One region of the Paraglaciecola sp. G1-13 genome, then DNA from elsewhere that is predicted to be linked to it. Evidence: predicted binding sites of a transcription regulator. Region 1 holds the regulator's gene; the other holds the start of a gene.
What was found. The regulator FliA, encoded in region 1, starts transcription of late flagellar genes. The targets are predictions, from matches to a motif close to CTAAAGNTNNNNNNNNNNNNGCCGATA.

Region 1 (11,346 bases):
GACGCAGTCATCATGTCCAACAAAAAGCTAAGCAATGGTGTGGAAATTGTCGCTGCATATGACAAAGAGCCAGCTGCAAGCCCTAAGCGCGCCGAGTCCAGTTTGACGTCTGCACCGAAGCCCAGAGCAGAATCCACTCCTACCCTCAGTGAAATCATCGGTGACAGCGGACCGGATAGCCTTAGAGCATTGCTTGAAAAACAAATTCAAGCAAAAGAGTCAGCTCATCAATTGAGTCAGCCTGTTGCTCAGCCTGCAAAGCCTCAAAATGTAACAAGTCAGCCGCAACGCCAAACGCAGGCGCAACCAGAAGTACCCAACGTACCGCATCAGCAAGACGCATTAAATGAAATGCGTCAAGAGCTAGCCTCTTTGCGTAATGTGCTTCAGTTCCAAGTGGCTGGTCTTTTGCAACAAGACAAAGGACGAAACCATCCTTTACACGGCTATTTAACCAACAAGTTACAAAAGATGGGTATCAGTGAAGCTCTGGCCAATGAAGTGGTTTCTTATACCCCGGCAGATACTGATGAGCGTCAGGCTTGGTTGTTTTTATTAAAACTGCTGGCTAATCGCATACAAACTGAAGAAAGTAACTTACTGACCAAAGGCGGCATCGCAGTTTTAATGGGCCCTACTGGGACGGGAAAGACAACGACTGTGGCAAAACTTGCCGCACAAGCTGCGCAAAAATACGGTGCTCAAAACGTCGGCTTGATCACCATTGACAGCTATCGAATCGCTGCTTACGAGCAAATTTCTACCTATGCCAGAATTATTGGTTGCTCGGTGAAAAAAGCGCAGAACGCTGAAGAGTTATCAGATCTGTTATTCCAGTTTAGGAATAAGCGACTTATACTTATTGATACTGCAGGGTTTGGGCAAAGAGATGTTAGACTGATCAAGCAGTTAGAAACGTTGAAGCAGAGTACAACGGCGAATATCAGCAGTTATTTGGTCATGCAAGCCAACAGTCAATATCAAGTTATGCAGCAAACCATTGCTGCTTACAAACAGATTTCTTTACAGGGTTGTATTTTCACCAAAATAGATGAATGCTACAGTCTTGGAGAGGCAATTAGTGCGGCCATCGAGCACAAATTGTCCGTGAGCTTTATTACCGATGGCCAAAAGGTTCCGGAAGACTTGAAAGTGGCAGATGCAAAATTTTTAATAACCAGCGCCGCTAAGCTTTATAAAAAGCACGTATTAATTCATACTAGTGGTAACTCACTAAATAACGCAGCAGTGGCAGTATGATTGAGGACCAAGCGAGTAGCTTAAGAAGAATGAATCAATCTCGATTAATTAAAGTGATCGCCGTTACCGGTGGTAAGGGCGGCGTGGGTAAAACCAACGTCACGTTAAATACCGCGATCTCTATGGCCCAGCAGGGTAAGAGAGTCATGGTATTAGACGCAGATTTAGGCTTAGCCAACGTGGATGTGTTACTTGGCTTACGTGTGGTGAAAAACCTTTCACATGTATTGTCAGGGGAATGCACTCTAGACGAAGTCCTTGTTGAAGGTCCCCACGGGATTAAAATTGCGCCAGCAACCTCTGGCAGTCAGTCAATGACTGAACTCACTCCAACCGAACATGCCGGCTTAATTAGAGCATTCAGTGAGCTGCGCTCGCAGATTGACGTATTAATCGTTGATACTGCGGCAGGTATTTCAGATATGGTTTTAAGTTTTTCACGTGCCTCGCAAGATATTCTAGTGGTAGTGTGTGATGAACCTACATCTCTCACAGATGCCTATGCATTGATCAAAATTTTGAATAAAGAGCACGGTGTTTTTCGTTTTAAAATTGTCGCCAATATGGTGCGCAATATGCGAGAAGGACAAGAGCTGTTCAATAAGTTAACAAAAGTCACCGACCGCTTTTTAGACGTGGCCTTGGAACTAGTCGCCACAGTACCGTTTGATGAAAATATTCGTAAGTCGGTTCGTAAGCAAAAAGCGATTGTTGAAGCATATCCAACTTCGCCAGCGGCTATCGCTATTAAAAAGCTAGCTCAACAGGCAGCAGGTTGGCCAGTGCCGTCTCAGCCAGGAGGGCATTTAGAGTTCTTCCTTGAGCAGTTGGTGGCCAAAAAAGCCGTGGGCGATATTCGGTGAACAGTAAGGCCGCTGCGTATCAGCAGTTAGATGACAGAAATGCACTGGTGGAGCGTCATGCTCCATTGGTAAAGCGCATTGCTCATCATCTTATTGCCCGCCTACCCGCCAGCGTATTGGTCGACGATCTCATTCAAGCCGGTATGATTGGTTTACTTGAAGCGTCTCGTAACTTCGATGGCACCAAAGGTGCGAGTTTTGAGACCTTTGCAGGTATTCGAATTCGCGGCTCTATGCTTGACGAAATTCGAAAAGGTGATTGGACACCACGCTCTGTGCATAAAAATGGCCGTGCGATAACGGATGCCATTAATAAAGTTGAGCGTGAGACAGGCCGTGACGCCAGAGATGTAGATATAGCCAAAAAACTTGAAGTGAGCATTGAGCAATATCACCAAATGCTCGGTGAAGTGAATGCAGGTAAAATTATTGGCATGGAAGATTTAGGGGTATCGGAAGATGTGGTGACAACAGAGCAAACTAAAGGCTCTGATACTCCGTTTGAAGATTTGCTCCAAGGCTCTTTTCAAAAAGCCTTAGCCCATGCCATTACAACCTTACCTGAGCGTGAAGCAATTGTATTATCATTGTACTATGACGAAGAATTGAATCTACGTGAAATAGGTGAAGTTCTAGACGTGAGTGAATCACGTGTTAGCCAAATACACAGCCAAGCTATGCTAAAACTAAAAAGTAAAATGCAGACTTGGCGTATTGAAGAATAAACAAATAACATATAAATGTTTTGATTTTGCCTCGAGCGGAGAAAGTTTTGGATAAGAATATGAAAATTTTGGTTGTTGATGATTTTTCGACAATGCGTCGCATCATCAAGAACCTATTGAAAGATCTAGGTTTTACTAATATTCAAGAAGCGGATGATGGCAGTACCGCATTGCCTATGCTTCAACAAGGTGATTTTGATTTTGTAGTGACTGACTGGAACATGCCAGGCATGCAAGGAATTGATTTATTGCGGGCAATCCGTGCTGATGAAAACCTTAAACACACACCAGTGTTAATGGTAACGGCAGAAGCCAAAAAAGAACAAATTGTAGCGGCGGCGCAGGCTGGTGTTAATGGGTATGTTATCAAACCATTTACTGCTGCGACCCTTAAAGAGAAGTTGGCCAAGATATTTGAACGCTTAGGTTAGTCAGGCTTTTCTCAACGATAAGGAAGGCCTTATGACCTCACATCCAGCCCCCATGAAGCTAGAAGATGCAAAGCAATTAGTCGCTTTACTTGAAAGTGGTAACAATCAAGGCGCTCAGCAGCTTCTCGATAGTGTCAATGACACCAATTCTGTCGAACTGTTCGAAGAGGTGGGTAAATTAACTCGCCAACTTCATGATTCTTTGAATAACTTTCAACTCGATGAACGTATTGCTAATTTAGCGAATGAAGAGATCCCTGACGCTAAAACACGGCTCACGTATGTTATTGAAACCACTGAGCAAGCCGCGAATCGCACGATGGACTTAGTCGATGATTGCATGCCCATTGCCGAAAAGCTCAATTCTGAAATGAACGAAATCATTCCTGAGTGGAAGAAGCTTTTTAATCGTCAGTTAGAGCTGGGCGAATTCAATGCCCTGTGCAGGCGCCTCGACACGTTTTTAGAAGAGGGGAAGGACGAGTCTGGAAAATTAAACGCATTATTAACCGAGATGCTACTAGCTCAAGGCTATCAGGACATCACAGGGCAAATTATTCGCCGGGTCATTGAACTAGTTAAAGAAGTAGAAGACAGCCTAGTGCATATGTTAACGATGTTCGGTGGATCAGAGTCAACGGAAATTCCTCATATATCTGATAAACAAGCCGATAGTGTTAAAGCGGAAGGCCCAATTCTCGATGCAGCTAACCGTGATGACGTCGCATCTAATCAAGATGATGTTGATGATTTACTGTCAAGTTTAGGATTTTAGAGGCGTTACAATATGGGGTTTGATGTTGACGAGGAGATCCTTCAGGATTTTTTAGTAGAAGCGGGTGAAATACTAGAGCAGCTTCAAGAACAGCTGGTTGAGTTGGAAAATAATCCGCAAGATTCGGATTTACTGAATGCGATTTTCAGAGGCTACCATACGGTTAAAGGTGGCGCGGGCTTTCTTTCGTTAACCGAATTAGTCGATATTTGTCACGGCGCTGAAAACGTATTCGATGTCATGCGTAATGGCCAACGTTCATTAACGCCAGAGTTAATGGATATTATTCTTCAAGCAACCGACGAAGTCGTCGCCATGTTTGAAGATGTAAAATCGAACAAACCCTTGGTAGCAGCAGAGCAATCGTTATTAGATACATTGCATCGCCTGAGTAAGCCAGAGGCGCAAGACCAAGTTGCTGCGCCTCCAATTATCGAAACTCCAGTAATCGAGGCGCCCAGTGAAGCGGCATCTCAGCCTAAAACAAATTCGGATGACTTTGACGAATCCGAGTTTGAGGCCTTGCTTGATGAACTTCACGGTGAAGGTAATCCCGTTGGAGGAGCATCGCAATCACCATCAAATAAGCCGCCACAATCCACAGAGTCTTCCAGTGGCGCTGATATGAGTAGTGATGGTGACGATATTAGTGACGATGAGTTTGAAGCGTTACTCGATCAGCTCCATGGAGAAGGGCAGTTTGGCGGCTCTCAAGACGCTCCCTCTGAATCGACTGACGCGCCCGTAGCAAGCACAAATTCTGAATCAGAAGATATCAGTGATGATGAATTCGAAGCGTTACTCGATCAGCTCCATGGTAAAGGGCAAGGGCCTGTTACCAAAAAAGAAGCTAACGGAGAAACAAGTAAAGCGCCAAACACTCCAGTAACGTCGGCAGTATCTGATAACACGCCGTCGCAATCCGCAAGTGAAAAAGCCACTGATAAAAGTAACGACACTAAGTCGAGTGCGCCCAGCATTGCCTCTAGCCAAGCCAATATACCTGCCAAAAGCCCTGGGGCGGCGGACAAGTCGGCTGTTTCTAAGCGTGAGGAAAAGCGTCCCGCAGCACCACAGCCGGAAACGACGGTTAGGGTGGATACTAAGCGCTTAGACCAAATCATGAATATGGTAGGTGAGTTGGTATTAGTGCGTAACAGGTTGCTTAGTTTAGGTTTATCCGTCAACGACGAAAGTATGTCAAAAGCGATTGCTAATTTAGACGTGGTCACCGGCGATTTGCAAGGCGCCGTGATGAAAACGCGCATGCAGCCCATCAAAAAAGTGTTTGGGCGTTTTCCTCGAGTCGTGCGTGACTTAGCGCGCACCTTGAAGAAAGAAATTACCCTTGAACTAGAGGGTGAAGAAACAGATTTAGACAAAAATTTAGTCGAGGCCCTTGCTGATCCTTTGGTGCATCTAGTACGAAATTCAGTGGATCATGGTATAGAAATGCCAGCGGATCGGGTCGCAGCGGGCAAGCCATCTTTAGGTACGGTAAAGCTATCAGCTTCTCAAGAAGGTGATCATATTTTGCTGAGCATAGTCGATGACGGTAAAGGCATGGACCCTGATAAGCTTAAAGAAATAGCTATTTCTCGAGGCGTATTAGATGCTGATGCCGCGGCTCGAATGACAGATGAAGAAGCATTCAATTTAATTTTCGCTCCGGGTTTCTCGACCAAAACTGAAATATCCGAAGTGTCAGGCCGCGGCGTTGGTATGGACGTGGTGAAAACCAAAATTAACCAGCTAAATGGTACGGTCAATATCGATTCTGTGCTGGGCAAAGGCACCACGCTAGAAATTAAAGTGCCACTGACTTTGGCAATATTACCGACTCTTATGATAGTGGTTGGCGATCAAACCTTCGCATTACCATTAGGCTCGGTAAACGAAATTATCAACATGGATATGAGTAAAACCAATACAGTTGATGGCCAATTAACAAAAATCGTTCGTTCCAAAGCGATCCCATTATTCTATTTACGCGAGTGGTTAGTACGCAAAAATGCTAAGCCAATCCCGCTAGATCGCGCTAAGGGACATGTTGTTGTCGTGCAAATTGGTACCCAGCAACTCGGTTTTGTGGTTGATGCGCTCATCGGTCAAGAAGAAGTGGTGATTAAGCCATTAGATGAATTGCTACAAGGTACTCCTGGCATGGCTGGCGCAACGATTACCAGTGATGGTGGGATTGCGTTGATCCTAGATGTTCCAGGCCTACTAAAGCATTATGCTAAGAAAAAAGCCGATGCCATTCGACAAGCGCGTTAAACACGAGGTTTTTACAAAATACACATGGCATACAAGATATTAGTTGTTGATGATTCGATTTTTTTTAGGCGCCGTGTAAAAGAAATTCTAGAGCAAGACCCCAGTTTACAAGTCATAGGTGAGGCCAGAAATGGTCAAGAAGCAATTGAGATGGTCGCTACGCTTAATCCTGATGTAGTCACTATGGACGTGGAGATGCCTATCATGGATGGGATCACTGCCGTCAAAAAAATAATGGCCCGTAAACCCGTCCCCATCATTATGTTTTCTTCATTGACACTTCAAGGTGCTAAAGCCACCTTGGACGCACTGGACTCAGGCGCAATGGACTTCTTACCCAAGAAGTTCGAAGATATCGCGGCAAATCGTCAAGATGCCGTTGCGCTTTTGCAATCTCGGGTCAAAAGCTTGTGTAGAAAGCAACACGGACTGCGCCCCGCTTCTGTGCGTGTGGCCCCTCCTAAAGCGATTTTGTTCAATAAGCCGGTTAGTCGAAATCCTGCTAAACGCTCAGTGCAAGCGACCAGTAGTATTCCGTTGGGAGCCCCACTTTATCATTCTTCGTCCAGTGGTATTCCGTCGGGTAAAAAGTATCGCTGCTTAGCGATTGGCACGTCCACAGGCGGGCCGGTTGCTCTACAAAAAGTGCTCACAGCTGTCCCAAAGAATTTTCCTTATCCTATCTTTATTGTGCAACACATGCCGGGCTCCTTTACTAAGGCATTTGCAGAGCGACTGAATCAGTTGTCGCAATTGACTGTAAAAGAAGCGATGAACGGTGAAGAAGTTAAAGCAGGCGTCGCGTATTTAGCACCTGGTGGCCGTCAAATGACCGTTCAGGGCGATAGTCAACGTGTTTCTTTTCGAATTTATGATGCACCAGACAGTGCCGATATACTGTATAAGCCCTGCGTTGATATTACGTTTGCGTCAATTGCGCATGTATATCACGGTGATGTCTTAGGGGTCATACTCACAGGGATGGGCTCTGACGGAAAACTTGGCGCCAGCAAGCTAAAAAGTAAAGGTGCAAAAATTTGGGTGCAGGATGAGCTAAGCTCAGTAGTATATGGCATGCCACAAGCTGTAATGAATGCAGGTATCGCTGAAAAAGAGTTTTCTATAGATGCGTTTGAAAGCCATATTTTAAAAGAGATGGCGTAGAAACTGACGTATTTTGACACTTTCGATAGAGAGTTAAAAAAACAGCAGGCGACTGAAAGGTATTTATCGTGAAAGTATGGACAGTAGCAAACCAAAAAGGGGGCGTTGGTAAAACTACGACAACAGTCACCCTAGGTGGTTTGCTTGCGCAGCGTGGAGCAAAGGTCGTCCTAATCGATACCGATCCCCATGCGTCCTTAAGTTACTATTTTGGTATTGACTCTGACGAATTATCACGCAGTTTATACGATATTTTTATTCACGAAGGGCCTTTAGACAAAGACGCTGTTTTAGATTGCTTATGCCCAACTAAACTTGACTCGCTGTTCATCTTGCCTGCTAGCATGGCGCTAGCCACATTAGATCGCAAGCTAGGGAATCAAAGTGGCATGGGGTTAACCCTTAAAAAAGCGCTCGGGTTGATCGAAGATGAGTTCGAGTACGCGTTAATTGATTGCCCGCCTGTGTTAGGTGTACTCATGGTCAATGCGTTGGCTGCGTCTACCCGAGTGATTATTCCAGTTCAAACCGAATTTTTAGCGCTCAAGGGGTTAGAGCGAATGCTTGGCTCGTTGCACATTATGCAGCAGTCATTACGTAAGGAGTTTCGCTATACCATAGTGCCGACCATGTTTGATAAACGCGTAAAAGCGGCAATAGGCGCCTATCACACATTACGGGAAACCCATGGTGATAACGTTTGGCAGGGATTAATTCCCATCGATACTAAGTTTAGAGACGCCAGTTCAAACCACGCGTTACCTTCAATTCACGCGCCTAAAGCACGAGGCGTGGCAGCGTACACAAGTTTGTTGCGTCATTTACGTTTGTTAGGGGCTGCGAAATGAATGCTAAACCGCCAGGCAAAAAAAGCGTAATGGAAGAATATCTGTCTTCTTTACTTACCGAAGATGTTGAGCAAGATGGGCCACTCACCGAAGAGATTGAGCAAAACGCGTCGTTGCAGCATGTCAGTCAGTTGCTCGACTCTGCCTCAGTGTTGCATACAGAACTGACTAGTTCAGTCTCCAGTGAAGTTGTGCTTGAGCCTGCAAAAATTGATAGCGATAACGTGCTGGCTAAACGTATCGACGAGCAACCTGCTAGCGATGAAGCATTTGAACACAGTCTAAAGGACGCCGAACTTCCCAGCCAAGTCCAACACGAGAGCGTGACGGTCAGCACGGTAGATAATGACGGTGCCGTTAATAAGCAAAGCCAAAACGCGGATAACCCTGTAGCTAAAGATACAGGTATTTATCATGAAGCATTTCAGGCACTTATATTCGAAGTGGCCGGGTTGTCTCTGGCACTGCCACTTACCGAGCTTGGCGGGATCCACCAGTTAGCTGATGTTACGCCTATTTTTGGTAAACCGAACTGGTTTAAAGGTGTGATGCTTCATCGTGATGAAAAAATGAAAGTTGTCGACACTGCAATGTGGGTTATGCCTGAAAAATGTAATGAAAAGCTGGCGGATTCAGCTAAAAATCAATATCTTATCATGCTAGATAGCAGCGGTTGGGGTTTGGCGTGTGAGCGTATTATTGACACCATCACCTTACAAGCTGAAGATGTTAAGTGGCGCAAGTTTGACGGAAAGCGCACTTGGCTTAGCGGTATGGTAAAGAAAAAGATGTGTGCCTTGGTAAACGTGAAACAATTAATTTCACTTTTGCAGCAGGGTATGAATAGTAAAGACAACTAGCAATTGCTGCTGGAGTATTAAAAATGAGTGATGACAAAACATCAAATAACGTACCATCTGATCGAAACGATGAAGTCTTGCAGTGGGTAACATATAAGCTAGGGGAAGAAACCTATGGCATCAATGTTATGCAGGTTCAAGAAGTATTACGTCACACCGAGATTGCCCCTGTTCCTGGCGCTCCAGATTACGTATTAGGTATCATAAACTTACGAGGTAATGTGGTAACGGTTATCGATACTCGTGCGCGCTTTGGCTTGGAGCCAACAGATTTAACGGACAACACACGTATCGTCATTATTGAGTCTGACGAGCAAGTAGTGGGCATTTTAGTAGACAGTGTTGCTGAGGTTGTTTATTTGCGCTCATCAGAAATAGACAGCGCGCCTAATGTAGGTACAGAAGAAAGTGCCAAATTTATTCAAGGTGTGAGCAATCGAGAAGGTGAGTTACTTATTTTAGTCGATCTGAATAAACTCTTAAGTGATGAAGAGTGGGAAGAGTTAACCAATATTTAATGCTCTGTTTCGTTATTAACTGATTTGGACGCAATTGTGGAAATAAGCCATCTGATTTACGTGGTTATTGTGGTCGCCATTTTATTATTTATCGGTGCTTTCGCCGTTTTGGCGAAACGTATTGCTTTATTGCAGCGTCAGAATGAGTGGCAACAAGAATCGTTGAGCGAACTACAAGAGCAATTGCTTGCTAACCAACAAGAGTTGCAGGAAGTGCGCGTGGGCAGCATTGGCATGGGAGACAAAATAAAAGCACTGGTTGCTACGGTAAGACAAACCGCTAGCCAACAAGAGGAACTCGCTAGTCAGGATCCCCAAAGTCGCCTGTACCAACAAGCGGCTAAATTGGTGGCCAGTGGTTACTCAGTTGAAGATTTGATGCACGAATGTGATATGCCAAAAGCTGAAGCTGAACTAATCTACAATCTACACAAACGCTAAAATTCAACTGAGCAAGTTACGCTGCAGGTGCTCATATCGTATTACCCCTAAGGTAAGGTTTGCGGTTTTTGCTTGGCGTTAACTTGCTTTTTTCCACGGTTATTCTCTTCTTAATCACTTAGTGCATCGATTTAATTATCTCGCAACGCAGCGCGTCTCTCCATAAAATGTTGAAATGATAAACACAGGAGCACTTGGTTATGCTCTTTCGAACTTAAGCAGTTTTTACGTTTAGACGTCTAGACGTAAAGATGTTGACATTTACGGCGTTTTGCTCCAGATTTAACCTATCTAAACACATCTTGGAGCCACTATGCCTATTCGAATTCCGACAGAATTACCTGCACAAAGCATTCTAAATAGTGAGAATATTTTTGTGATGGATACCGATCGTGCTGCCATGCAGGACATTCGTCCGTTGGAAGTCGGTATCTTGAATTTAATGCCCAACAAGATGGAAACAGAAGTGCAGTTCTTGCGTCTTTTATCGAATACGCCGTTACAAATCAATGTGGACTTGATACGCATCGACAATCAAGCGCCAAAGAACACCCCTGAATCTCATATGAAGGCGTTCTATCAAAACTTTGACGATGTGGCGGATAAGCAATACGACGGATTGATTGTCACTGGTGCGCCTTTGGCATTGTTGGATTATGACGACGTAAAATATTGGCAAAAAATGAAAGTGGTGTTGGAATGGGCTCAGCGCCATGTGCAATCCACTTTGTTTTCATGCTGGGCTGCACACGCAGCTTTATATCACTTCCACGGTAAAAACCGCAGGTTGCGTGACGAAAAGCTCAGTGGAATATTTGCTCATCAAGTGAAGGATGAACATAACGAACTAATGCGCGGCTTTGACCCCGTATTTCATGCCCCTCATTCGCGTTATGGTGAAATAAGCGTAGCAGACTACGAGTCGGTTGAAGGACTTAGTGTATTAGCTAGTTCAGAAAAGACGGGGGCATATATAGTCGCCTCAGACGACAAACGATTGGTCTTCGTCACGGGACACCCTGAATATGATCCTGATTCGTTGGACCAAGAATACAAGCGTGACCTAAAAGCGGGATTAACCCCCAACATGCCAGAAAATTACTATCCTGATGATGACCCGGCACAAGGGCCTTTAGTTACTTGGCGTGCTCACGGTAGTTTGCTGTTTACCAATTGGTTAAACT
Region 2 (11,346 bases), 2.0 Mb from region 1:
CGGTCAAAAGCTCGAAAGTCCAGTCGGGGCCATCGCTGAGCACATCGGAAGTTTGCTTGTGCTGCACATCTGCTTGAGTATTTTTCATAAGCTAAGCCACTCCTGATTGTTTTTCTACGCCTTGGTCGAACAGCTCCCTGAAAACTGGGTAAATGTCATCAACATCAACAATATGCTTAATGGCAAAATTATTATGGGTTTCGCTGAGCTTTTCATATTCATGCCAGAGCTTTTGATGTTGACGTGCAGTAATTTCGATATAAGCGAAGTAACGCACCGCAGGCAGTAAGCTCTTCTCGAGTAATTCAGTGCACTTGGCGCAATCGTCTGTCCAGTTATCTCCATCAGACGCCTGTGCTGCGTATATATTCCACTCATGACGAGAGAAACGCTGCTCTATGATTTGCTTCATCAACACTAAGGCACTTGAGACAATTGTGCCGCCGGTTTCCGTTGAATAAAAAAATTCTTGTTCGTCGACCTCTTTGGCTTGAGTGTGGTGATGTATATAGACGACCTCGACGTCCTTGTAAGTGCGTGTTAAGAATAAATACAGCAAGATATAAAACCGTTTGGCTTTGTCTTTGGTGGCTTGGTCCATTGAACCCGACACATCCATTAGGCAAAACATAACGGCTTTGCTTGAAGGTATGGGGCGTTTTTGATAATTGCGAAAGCGCAGGTCGAAGGTATCGATGAAGGGCACGCGAGCAATGGCCTTTTCCAACTGCGTTATCTCTTCTTTTAGCTTTGCCAGCATATGTTGATCAGGCAGACTAGATTCGAGGGCTTCAGCAAGCTGCGCTTGCAGTAACTGTAATTGCGCTTTTTTACCGGCACTGAGAGCGATGCGCCGAGCTACCGACCCTTTTAAAGATCGCACTACATCTAAATTACTCGGGACACCGTCTGATACAAATCCCGCTCGATAGCTTTCATATTCAACCAGTTTAGCTTGCTGTGTTTTCTCGAGATTCGGCAGGATCAGATTTTCAAAAAGAAGATCTAGGTATTCGTCTTTTGAAATTTGAAAAACAAAGTCGTCTTGTCCCTCACCGCTATCACTGGCGTTGCTATCCCCGCCTTGTCCTGCACCCGAATCGGGGCGTTTGATCTTATCCCCCGCGGTAAATTGGTCATTGCCGGGGTGCACGATGCTTCTGGCACCCCCTTTACCTGTATGAAAAATAGGTTCAGATATATCTCGGCTGGAAATGCCGATTTTTTCACCACTGGTCACGTCGGTGACACTGCGTTTGTTGATTGAATCAGACACCGCCTTCTTAATTTGCTCCTTGTAACGGCGCAGGAAACGTTGGCGGTTGACTGTACTTTTTCCTTTGCCGTTGAGCCGTCGATCAATAAAATGGGCCATACTACTTTACCTCAATGGATTCCATTGGAGCGCTGTTGTTTACCAGTGCCACATTAAGAAGATTTCCTCACCCGTAAATACCATTCGCATAACAATCTGACTTGCTTTTGGGTGTAGCCTTTTTCGGCCATACGGGCGACAAAATCATCGTGTTTTTTCTCGTCTTCCGCAGAGCCTTTTTTGTTAAACGATATAACGGGTAATAGATCTTCAGTGTTGGAAAACATTTTCTTTTCAATCACAGTGCGTAATTTTTCGTAGCTGGTCCAGCTTGGGTTCTTGCCTTTATTATTGGCTCTAGCGCGCAGCACGAAATTGACTATTTCATTGCGAAAATCTTTAGGGTTGCTTATACCTGCGGTTTTCTCAATTTTCTCAAGCTCAGTATTCAGCGCTTCCCTGTCAAATAGCTGGCCGGTTTCAGGATCCCGATATTCCTGATCTTGGATCCAGAAATCCGCATAAATGACATAACGGTCAAACAGATTTTGACCGTATTCAGAATAGGATTCTAAATACGCGGTTTGGATCTCTTTACCAATAAATTCCACATATTTAGGAATCAGATAACCTTTTAAATGTTCTTTGTATTTATCAGCAATTTCGCTGGCGAATTGCTCACGTTCAATCTGGCGCTCGAGTACATAAAATAAATGTACTGGGTTGGCGGCCAATTCCTGTGGATCAAAATTAAAGACGCGGGATAATATTTTGAATGCAAAGCGGGTCGATAGACCTTGCATGCCCTCGTCCACACCTGCGTAATCTCGGTACTCTTGATAGGACTTGGCCTTAGGATCCGTGTCTTTCAAGCTTTCACCGTCGTACACTCGCATTTTTGAATAAATGCTCGAGTTTTCAGGCTCTTTCAAACGAGATAACACACTGAACTGGGCTAGGGTTTCTAGCGTATCTGGGGCACATGGGGCACCAGATAGTTCACTGTTATCGATGAGTTTGCGATAAATCTGCATTTCTTCTGATACGCGCAAGCAATATGGCACATTGACAATAAATACACGGTCAAGAAAGGCTTCATTGTTCTTGTTATTGCGAAAGGTTTGCCACTCTGACTCATTTGAGTGGGCCAATATTACGCCTTCAAAGGGCAGGGCAGACAATCCTTCGGTGGAATTATAATTACCTTCCTGAGTGGCGGTTAACAAGGGGTGAAGCACTTTTATAGGTGCCTTAAACATCTCCACAAACTCCATTAGACCTTGGTTTGCGCGGCACAATGCTCCTGAATAGCTGTAGGCATCAGGGTCATTCTGGGCAAAGTGCTCTAAACGCCTGATATCCACTTTGCCGACTAAGGCGGAGATGTCTTGGTTGTTCTCATCACCGGGCTCGGTTTTAGCAACCGCAATCTGATCGAGTATTGAAGGGTGTAACTTGACCACCTTAAACTTTCGGATGTCCCCGTTGTATTCATGTAAGCGTTTACGTGCCCATGGTGACATGACGGTTCTAAGGTAGCGATGTGGAATACCATACTCGTTAAGCAGCAATGAGCCGTCTTCATTCGAATCAAATAAACTAAGAGGGTGGTCGTTCACCGGGGAGTCTTTGAGTACGTAAATGGGCTGTTGCTGCATCAGTTCTTTTAGCTTCTCTGCTAAAGAAGACTTGCCACCACCGACAGGGCCAAGCAGGTATAACACTTGTTTCTTTTCTTCCAGCCCCTGAGAAGCATGCCGAAGGTAAGACACGATTTGTTCTATTGATTCTTCCATGCCATAAAATCCGTCAAACGCTGGGTAACGAGCGATGATTCGGTTAGAAAAAATACGGCTTAAGGTGGCATCTTTGGCGGTGTCGACCATTTCTGGTTCACCGATTGCTTTAAGAAGACGTTCTGCTGCATTGGCGTATGCTGAATCATCTGTTTTACAGATTTCTAAGAATTCGTCGATGGTTAATTCTTCTTCTTTACGGGCTTCGTACCGTGTCTGATATTGCTCTAAAATTCCCATAACTCGACCTCACATATAGAAAATTTTCTGGCTTCACTGGTAAGATTAGACCCTTATTGGCATTTGTATGTTTCAGATTTAGAACAATATTTTCTAGAGAATGCTAAAAACTGATTTTTAAGCACTAACGAAGTTGGCGCAAAAGAAGCGCAAAGTAGGCAAGACTGAATGAAGTATGAACAGGGGTCTATTATTGGCAAATTTTAAAGGATGCTACTGATGAAGTGCAGGATGATTATTGGCACAAGCGGGAAGACAGCAGATACAAAAAAGCCTCGATTTATCGAGGCTTTTAAATCATCTTCTGATTACGTTAATCAGACCAGGATCGTTTAAGCGAAGTTGCTCGCTGCGAAATCCCAGTTTGCTAGTGCCCAAAAACCTTCAAGGTACTTAGGACGCGCATTACGATAATCGATGTAGTAAGCATGTTCCCACAAATCTACTGTTAGTAGAGGGGTAACACTTGCATCCGTTAACGGGGTACCTGCGTTGCTAGTGTTAACGATGTCTAGGCTGCCATCAGCAGTTTTTACAAGCCAAGTCCAGCTTGAACCAAAGTTGTTAACTGCTTTGTCGTTTAATGCGGCTTTGAAGTCTGCGAAAGAACCCCATTTAGCATTGATTGCATCAGCAAGAGCGCCAGTTGGCTCGCCGCCGCCATTAGGGCTTAGGCTGTTCCAGTAGAACGTGTGGTTCCAGATTTGAGCAGCGTTATTGAAAACTCCGCCTTCTGACGATTTAACGATCTCTTCAAGATCTTTATTCGCCATATCAGTACCTTCAACCAAGCCGTTTAGCTTAGTAACATAAGTCGCGTGATGCTTGCCGTAGTGATATTCCAACGTTTCAGCTGAGATATGTGGTTCTAAGGCATTTTTTTCATACGGAAGAGCTGGTAGTTCGAAAGCCATGATAATTCTCCATTTAAAGTTAACAAAAATCGTGTGTCTAACCTTGTGTAAACGCTAATGTTTTATACACGAATATAAAACGGTTTGTCCAAAGTTATCCTGAAACCCAGTCACCGATCTTAGGGCGCTTAAGGTACATTACAAGGGGTAAGCTTGATAATAATTTGAAACCAATAAAGATCACAAGGCAGCATTGGTATATTGCCTTGAAAACGGTAAACTTGACCGCATTACTAGCGTTAATAAAATTTTGAGTGAGAATATTTATGGAAACAGTTGAAAAAATTCAGCAACAAATCAGTGAAAACCCCATTCTTCTTTATATGAAAGGGTCGCCTAAATTGCCTAACTGTGGCTTTTCAGCTCAGGCATCACAGGCGTTGATGTCTTGTGGCGAAGAGTTTGCTTACGTTGATATTCTGCAAAACCCTGACATTCGTTCAGAATTGCCAAAATACGCTGACTGGCCTACTTTTCCACAGTTGTGGATCGACGGTGAGCTTATTGGTGGTTGTGACATCATCATGGAAATGGTTCAGCAGGGCGAATTGCAAACAATCGTTAAAGAAAGCGCTGAAAAACGCGCTGATAAGTAACAAAGCCAGTTGCTCTAAACGACGTCGATTGGCTGCGTTTAGAGCAGTTAATCATCCATAAAAAAAGAGTCCTGTAGGACTCTTTTTTTGTTTGTGTCTTGTTCCCTGCGTCATAATACTAATGAACGCTAAAAAGACACTGATTTTTTGGTGTTCCTGGCGAGTGTTGACTCCGCTAGGTTGGGTTAACACACTTCTTTAAATAGAGATTCATCAATAATCGTGTTGTCAACGATGCTTTGCGCCATACGCACACATTTGCCGCACTGATCACCCACGCCAAGCGCTTCACGTAACTGGCGCATATTGCCCACACCGTCTTCGCGAACGGCCTGTTTAATAGCTTTGTCGGTAATGCCGTGACACAAACAAACGTACATAATTAACCTTACTGAATATTGATGTAAATGATAATAATTGTTGTTTGCAGTACTTTCAAGTATTTCTTTTGTCAATTTGTACATTAAATAGTCTAGTTTGATTTCTACTTGATAGTGTGAGGTGAAGGAGCCGTAAAATCTGACTCGCCACTTGGTTTTTACCAAACCATACCTACATTATTGGTTCGTAAAAGAGTGTGATAACCCGTTAATAGTCGTTACACTATGCGCCAGCATATTTTAAACCCAAAGAATGGAGATCAAAAATGAGTGTACTAGTTAGTCGCCCAGCCCCAGATTTTACCGCCGCAGCTGTATTAGGAAATGGCGATATCGTTGAAAACTTCACCCTAAGCGAAGCAATCAAAGGTCAAAAAGCAGTATTGTTTTTCTACCCTCTTGATTTCACTTTTGTTTGCCCATCTGAATTGATCGCTTTTGATAAGCGTTACGATGAGTTCAAAAAACGTGGCGTAGAAGTGATTGGTGTGTCTATTGATTCTCAGTTTACCCATAACGCATGGCGTAACACTGCTATCAATGACGGCGGTATCGGTAAAGTGAAATACGCTATGGTTGCTGATGTTAAGCACGAAATTTGTCAAGCATACGATGTTGAGCATCCAGAAGCTGGCGTTGCTTTTCGTGGTTCATTCTTGATCGACGAAGAAGGCGTTGTGCGTCACCAAGTGGTCAACGATCTTCCTTTAGGTCGTAACATTGACGACATGCTTCGCATGGTTGATGCGCTTAACTTCCATGAAGAACATGGTGAAGTATGCCCAGCCGGTTGGCAAGCTGGTGAAAAAGGTATGGTAGACAGCCCTGAAGGTGTTGCTAGCTATCTTTCAGAGAACGCTGATTCGCTTTAATACAACGCTGATTCGCTTTAATACAACGCTGATCCGCTTTAATACTCTGTAGCGTGATGCGTTATAGATGAAGTGATAGAAAAGCCGCTGTGATCTTATGTGAATAGCGGCTTTTTTGTGTCTGCGAAATAAGGCTTAGTCATGCTCTGGGGTAGGCCAACCACATGCGCTTTGCCATTTATTAACAATATAACAATAGAGTTCAGCCGTTTTCTGGGTGTCATATAAGGCTGAATGTGCTTCGCTTTGATCGAAACTAATATTGGCCGCTTGGCATGCTTTGACTAATACCGTTTGCCCCAACGCTAAACCTGATAGCGTGGTGGTATCGAATGATACGAATGGATGAAACGGCGTACGCTTAATTTTACTGCGTTCGATGGCGGCATTGATAAAACCTAAATCGAATGCGGCGTTGTGCGCCACCATTACTGAGCGCTGGCAGTCAGCGTCCTTTTGCTCTTTGCGAATTTGCTTGCACAAGTCTTTCATGACTTCTGTTTCATCTAATGCTCCCCGCAGGGCGCACCAAGGATCTATCCCGTTGAACTCTAACGCCGCCTTTTCTAAGTTAGCCCCTTCAAAGGGAACCACGTGATAATGAAACGTTTTATCTGGGGTTAAAAAGCCATCGGCGTCCATTTTGGTCGTAATTGCAGCGACTTCAAGCAACGCGTCGGTTTGCGCATTAAAGCCCGCTGTTTCAACATCTACGATAACGGGAAAGTAGCCTCTGAATCGGTCTTTTAGGAGAAATTGGGGATCTGACATAGCTACCTATAGCGATAAAAATAAGGCGTGATTATGTCAACTATCTGCACACGTCGCTACCCTATATACTTAATAATCTAGCGAACTATAATCTTTAGTAGACTGGGCAAGCGGTGAATTCAGGGTTAAGCTTTTACCGTGGGAGTCGATAACCAATGCACAGGAGCAGTGATTGCTCATGAAGCGGAATTAATCAAACGAAAAGACTTATGAAATCTATCTTATTTATAGTGTCCCTGACGTTAAGCGGTTCTCTATCAGCTGGGCTACGGCAATACGCGGCAAAAATTGAGACATCTGACTGGCAGTTAAGCCAGCAAAGTCGTTTGCAGTGTACCTTGGCACATAAAATACCAGGCTATGGTGAGGCAATGTTTACTAGCATGGCGTCTAAGCAACTGAATATGGAGTTTGAGCTTGATATGCTGCGTTTGCCTAAAACGTTTGGTATGGCGTCTGTCTATTCTGTTCCTCCTCGGTGGATGCCGGGGCAAATGCACCACGCCATTGCAGATATGACCATACGTAAGCAATACAATGGCGATCTGCCAGAGCAAGTTGCGTGGACTATGCTCTCGGAACTAGAAAAGGGTTTCTGGCCGACCATATATTATCAAGACTGGTACAATCAAAATGACAGGATTTCAGTTGGCTTAAATGCCAGCAATTTTGCTGCCCCTTATGAAAATTTCGCACAATGTGTATCGAACCTACTGCCCTATAGTTTTGATGATATTGCCTACACCATTCTCGCCTACCAGAAAAACAGCACCGAATTGACCAAGTACTCCCAGCGCCGTTTGAATATGATTGGTCAATACCTCAAAGAAGATAGCGATATGGAATTAGTTTTGCTCGACGGTTACAGCGATAGCTACGGCGGTCGAGACATGAACAAAACCTTGTCGGTGAGTCGTGCGGTAGAGATAAAAAATTACTTTAGCGACATGGGCGTAGCACCTCAGCGAATCGAAGTGACAGGCCATGGCGAACGACGACACATTGCCCCGAATACCAATGAAATGTCCCGTGCAAAAAACCGACGTGTGGTGATCCGCATGGCGAAACCTTAGCGGGATCGCTTTCTGCCAAACAACGTCAGGATGTGACAGAGCCATCAAAAAAGCCGATTAATACAATTAATCGGCTTTTTGCTATTGGCTAAGTGATGGCGTCGCTGCGCGCCAATGCGCTAACCAATATATCCTTAGCGGGGTTGTTGGTCTAAATACGTCACGACTGTGTCGGTAAAATCAGTAAACAAGCCGTCCACTTTTAGCTGTTTAAACAATAAGTCCAGCGTTTGTTTATTGGTTACGCCTTTTGGCAGCGCGTCTTGCCTAAACGTATATGGGTGCACGTCAAGCCCTGCATCATGTGCGCGTTTGACCAATCCCGTGGGTTGTAGGGTCTGCATATCAACCAACTGAGGGATCCATGGGCCTATACCTTGAGCGATTGTGGCTAACTCTTCGAGTTTTTCAGACGTGCGCAGAGCATCATAATCAGTGGGGGATTCCCCCCAATCATTTTCACCTAGCAACTGAATCAATTTTACTTTTGCGCCCAATTCATGGCGCAAACGTTTCAGCTCAGCATAATCGAAACACTGCACATAAATGGCTTTACTAGCATCATCAAGGCTATGTTTGCGCAGGGTTTTCATAACAATTTTGCTGATATCCACGCCTTGTTCCCGGTGCCAAGCAGGGGATTTTATCTCAGGGTAAAAACCAATGTTCTTGCCAAACTGCCGGTTAAGTTGATTAATCAGCTCAATCTGTTCTTCAAAGGTCGCAATGGTAAATTCAGCGTTGCCTTGATAGCGGTTTTTGAAAATCTGTTTGCCCTCTGTTGTGCTGCGCTCATGCACTTCTAAAGACTTTAATTCTGCTAAGGTAAAATCAAGGGCATAGAAACGCCCGTCATCACGTTTTCGCTGTGGGTATTTATCAGCAACGTTTGTCACTGTATCTAAGTGAATATCATGCAGTACGACTGGTACGCCATCTTTGCTTATCACCACGTCTTGCTCAATAAAGTCTGCCCCAAGGGCGAAGGCGAGAGTAGTGGACTCCATGGTGTGTTCTGGTAGATACCCCGAAGCACCACGATGAGCAATGACCAATGGTTCAGCCCAAGCGGCTTGGCTCGCCAGCAGCGCAAGCAATGACAACGACAAAATTGTTTTCTTCATATTGACTCCAATGTCTCAGTTTCCTTTCGCGGATAATTATGTTGTTTGAATAAGCTCAATGGCGTAACCGTCCGGGTCGCGCACAAATGCAATTACTGTGCTGCCGCCTTTAACTGGGCCAGCGTCTCGATATACATCGGCTCCTTGGGCTTTTAATTGCTCACACACCTGATAAATATCATTTACCCCAAGGGCGATGTGCCCATATGCGGTGCCTATATCGTAGCTATCTTCATCCCAGTTATGGGTTAATTCCAATACGGTGTTGTTGTCTTCGTCGCCATAACCGATAAACGCTAACGTATAGCGGTAATCTTTGTTCTCACTGCTGCGTAGCAGTTTCATGCCAAGCAGTTCAGTGTAAAAAGTGATAGAGCGGTCTAAATTACCGACACGCAACATGGTGTGCAAAAAGCGCATAATGGTCCTTAACAATCCTGAGGTGCGACTAAGTCGTTGATTGTAACTAGTTAACTGTCTCAACAATATGACAAAGCGTAACAAAAAAATGGATAGTCAGATATTAACTGCTTAGTTTCAATCCAATGACGCCAACCGTAATGGTGATTAAACTAACCACTCGCCAAAAATTAAGCGGCTCGTTGAGCATAACAATACCAACAATCGCCGTGCCTATGAGGCCGATAACAACCCAAACGGCATACGCGGTTCCCGCTGGGAGTGATTTCATGGCTATGCTTAATAAACCAAAACTGATGGCCATGGCAACAAGAGTGAATATAGAAGGCCACAGCTTGCTGAAACCGTCACTGTATTTTAGGCCAATTGCCCACACAACTTCGAATAACCCTGCAATGATCAAAATAATCCAGTTCATTTTTATACCTACCCATTTTGAGCTGGGTCGTCCCAGAGAAAAGCGCGAGGGATGAGGTCGTCCTCATTTCGTTGATATCACAACCTTGAGCTAACACAAGCCGCTCTAAGCACGCACAGCGCACAGGTGGTGAAAATTTGATTGTCGAAAAGACGATAAGATTTTAACACAGTGGGTGATTTAATAAATAGTCGCTAAATCACAGATGCAAAACGTGGCGCATTAAACATCCTATTTCTGGGTAACACCTTGTGTAAAAAGCGCGCGTCGATGCAGAGGGAAAGCCCGCTTTGATCATTTAGTGACGGGCAAAGAAAAGAAACACGAATAGTGGTAGTATTTTTGCCGTTCACTATCCGTGTTTATTGTATCTCAATATCTAACGACGATATTCAGAAGCGGTTAAGCGCAATAGCATGGTTTAACTGCAGCTACCTAGCAATACCCATGATGAATCGCTACCTGGCAAACTATTAGTGTACCAATTTGCTTCATAAGCATTGCCTTGGTATTGCATCTGGTCACCTGTGTCGTTGTGGTTATTCGTGCCACCGGGATAATCTGCCTGCACCCAATTAGGGTAGTTATTTATTGCACTACAATCGGTGCCACTGCCTGTTGTCTGCGGGCAACCAGTAGCATCTACATTTGTGCCTTGTGGTGTGTTGGGGCACTGGTCTGTGATATCACTTACACCGTCAGCATCGGAATCGGCTATCGCACAGCCAATAATATCGACTGTTGTACCTGTGGGGGTGTTATCACATTGATCATCACTGTCACTTACTCCGTCACCATCACTGTCTAAATTTACGACACTCGAGTTCCACCCTTTAATAATCGACTTCACCTTTGTGCCTGAGGCAGTCAATGAATTCCAGCTTCCGCCGGGCGTAAAAGTGGAAGCACCTTCGTCTTTATCGTTCAGCGCCCAATTAGCGTGGCTAATATTATTTGCTTTGAAAAAAGCCATCCATGCATCGGTTTCATTTGCATTTACGCCGCCATTGCCATCAGCATTGACAGTTCCCCACTCTGTGGCGAAGAGTGCGATGCCGTTATTTAAAGCCGTTTGTGCCTTATTGCGCAATGACGCACCGTGCGTGCCAGCGTAAAAGTGAAGGGTATAGGCAATATTCGCCCGATCAATGGGATCTTGTGAGGCCACATCAACATCTTGAGACCAAGTCGGCGTGCCAACCACAATCAGGCTATTTGGATCAATCGCACGTATTTTATCGATTAGCGTTTCTGCATAAGGTTTAATGTCATTGGCCCATGAAATCTGCAATGGCTCATTATAGATTTCATAAATAACGTTGTCGTAGGTACCGTATTTATTGGCGACTTCTTCGAAAAACCTCACTGCAGTGGCCTGGTCTGTATGAGCCTCGTGACTATGAAAGTCGATAATGACATACATATCT

Region 2: a site for FliA is predicted at 7,009-7,035, ahead of AC0L6N_RS04930 (flagellar protein MotY). Genes of this name have one in related genera too.

What each region holds. Positions count from the first base shown of each region.
Region 1 is NZ_CM147903.1:3,143,596-3,154,941, reverse strand. Features, by position in the region: gene flhF (flagellar biosynthesis protein FlhF) at 1-1,260, shown strand, start outside; gene AC0L6N_RS13390 (MinD/ParA family protein) at 1,257-2,123, shown strand; gene AC0L6N_RS13385 (RNA polymerase sigma factor FliA) at 2,120-2,848, shown strand; gene cheY (chemotaxis response regulator CheY) at 2,896-3,279, shown strand; gene AC0L6N_RS13375 (protein phosphatase CheZ) at 3,311-4,054, shown strand; gene AC0L6N_RS13370 (chemotaxis protein CheA) at 4,067-6,331, shown strand; gene AC0L6N_RS13365 (protein-glutamate methylesterase/protein-glutamine glutaminase) at 6,356-7,495, shown strand; gene AC0L6N_RS13360 (ParA family protein) at 7,564-8,343, shown strand; gene AC0L6N_RS13355 (chemotaxis protein CheW) at 8,340-9,203, shown strand; gene AC0L6N_RS13350 (chemotaxis protein CheW) at 9,227-9,721, shown strand; gene AC0L6N_RS13345 (DUF2802 domain-containing protein) at 9,758-10,162, shown strand; gene metA (homoserine O-succinyltransferase MetA) at 10,476-11,346, shown strand, end outside.
Region 2 is NZ_CM147903.1:1,167,732-1,179,077, forward strand. Features, by position in the region: gene AC0L6N_RS04890 (SpoVR family protein) at 1-88, opposite strand, end outside; gene AC0L6N_RS04895 (YeaH/YhbH family protein) at 92-1,375, opposite strand; gene AC0L6N_RS04900 (PrkA family serine protein kinase) at 1,429-3,351, opposite strand; gene sodB (superoxide dismutase [Fe]) at 3,684-4,265, opposite strand; gene AC0L6N_RS04910 (Grx4 family monothiol glutaredoxin) at 4,532-4,861, shown strand; gene AC0L6N_RS04915 (bacterioferritin-associated ferredoxin) at 5,047-5,241, opposite strand; gene AC0L6N_RS04920 (peroxiredoxin) at 5,508-6,113, shown strand; gene rnt (ribonuclease T) at 6,249-6,884, opposite strand; gene AC0L6N_RS04930 (flagellar protein MotY) at 7,094-7,957, shown strand; gene glpQ (glycerophosphodiester phosphodiesterase) at 8,092-9,081, opposite strand; gene gloA (lactoylglutathione lyase) at 9,118-9,501, opposite strand; gene sugE (quaternary ammonium compound efflux SMR transporter SugE) at 9,605-9,919, opposite strand; gene AC0L6N_RS04950 (cellulase family glycosylhydrolase) at 10,341-11,346, opposite strand, start outside.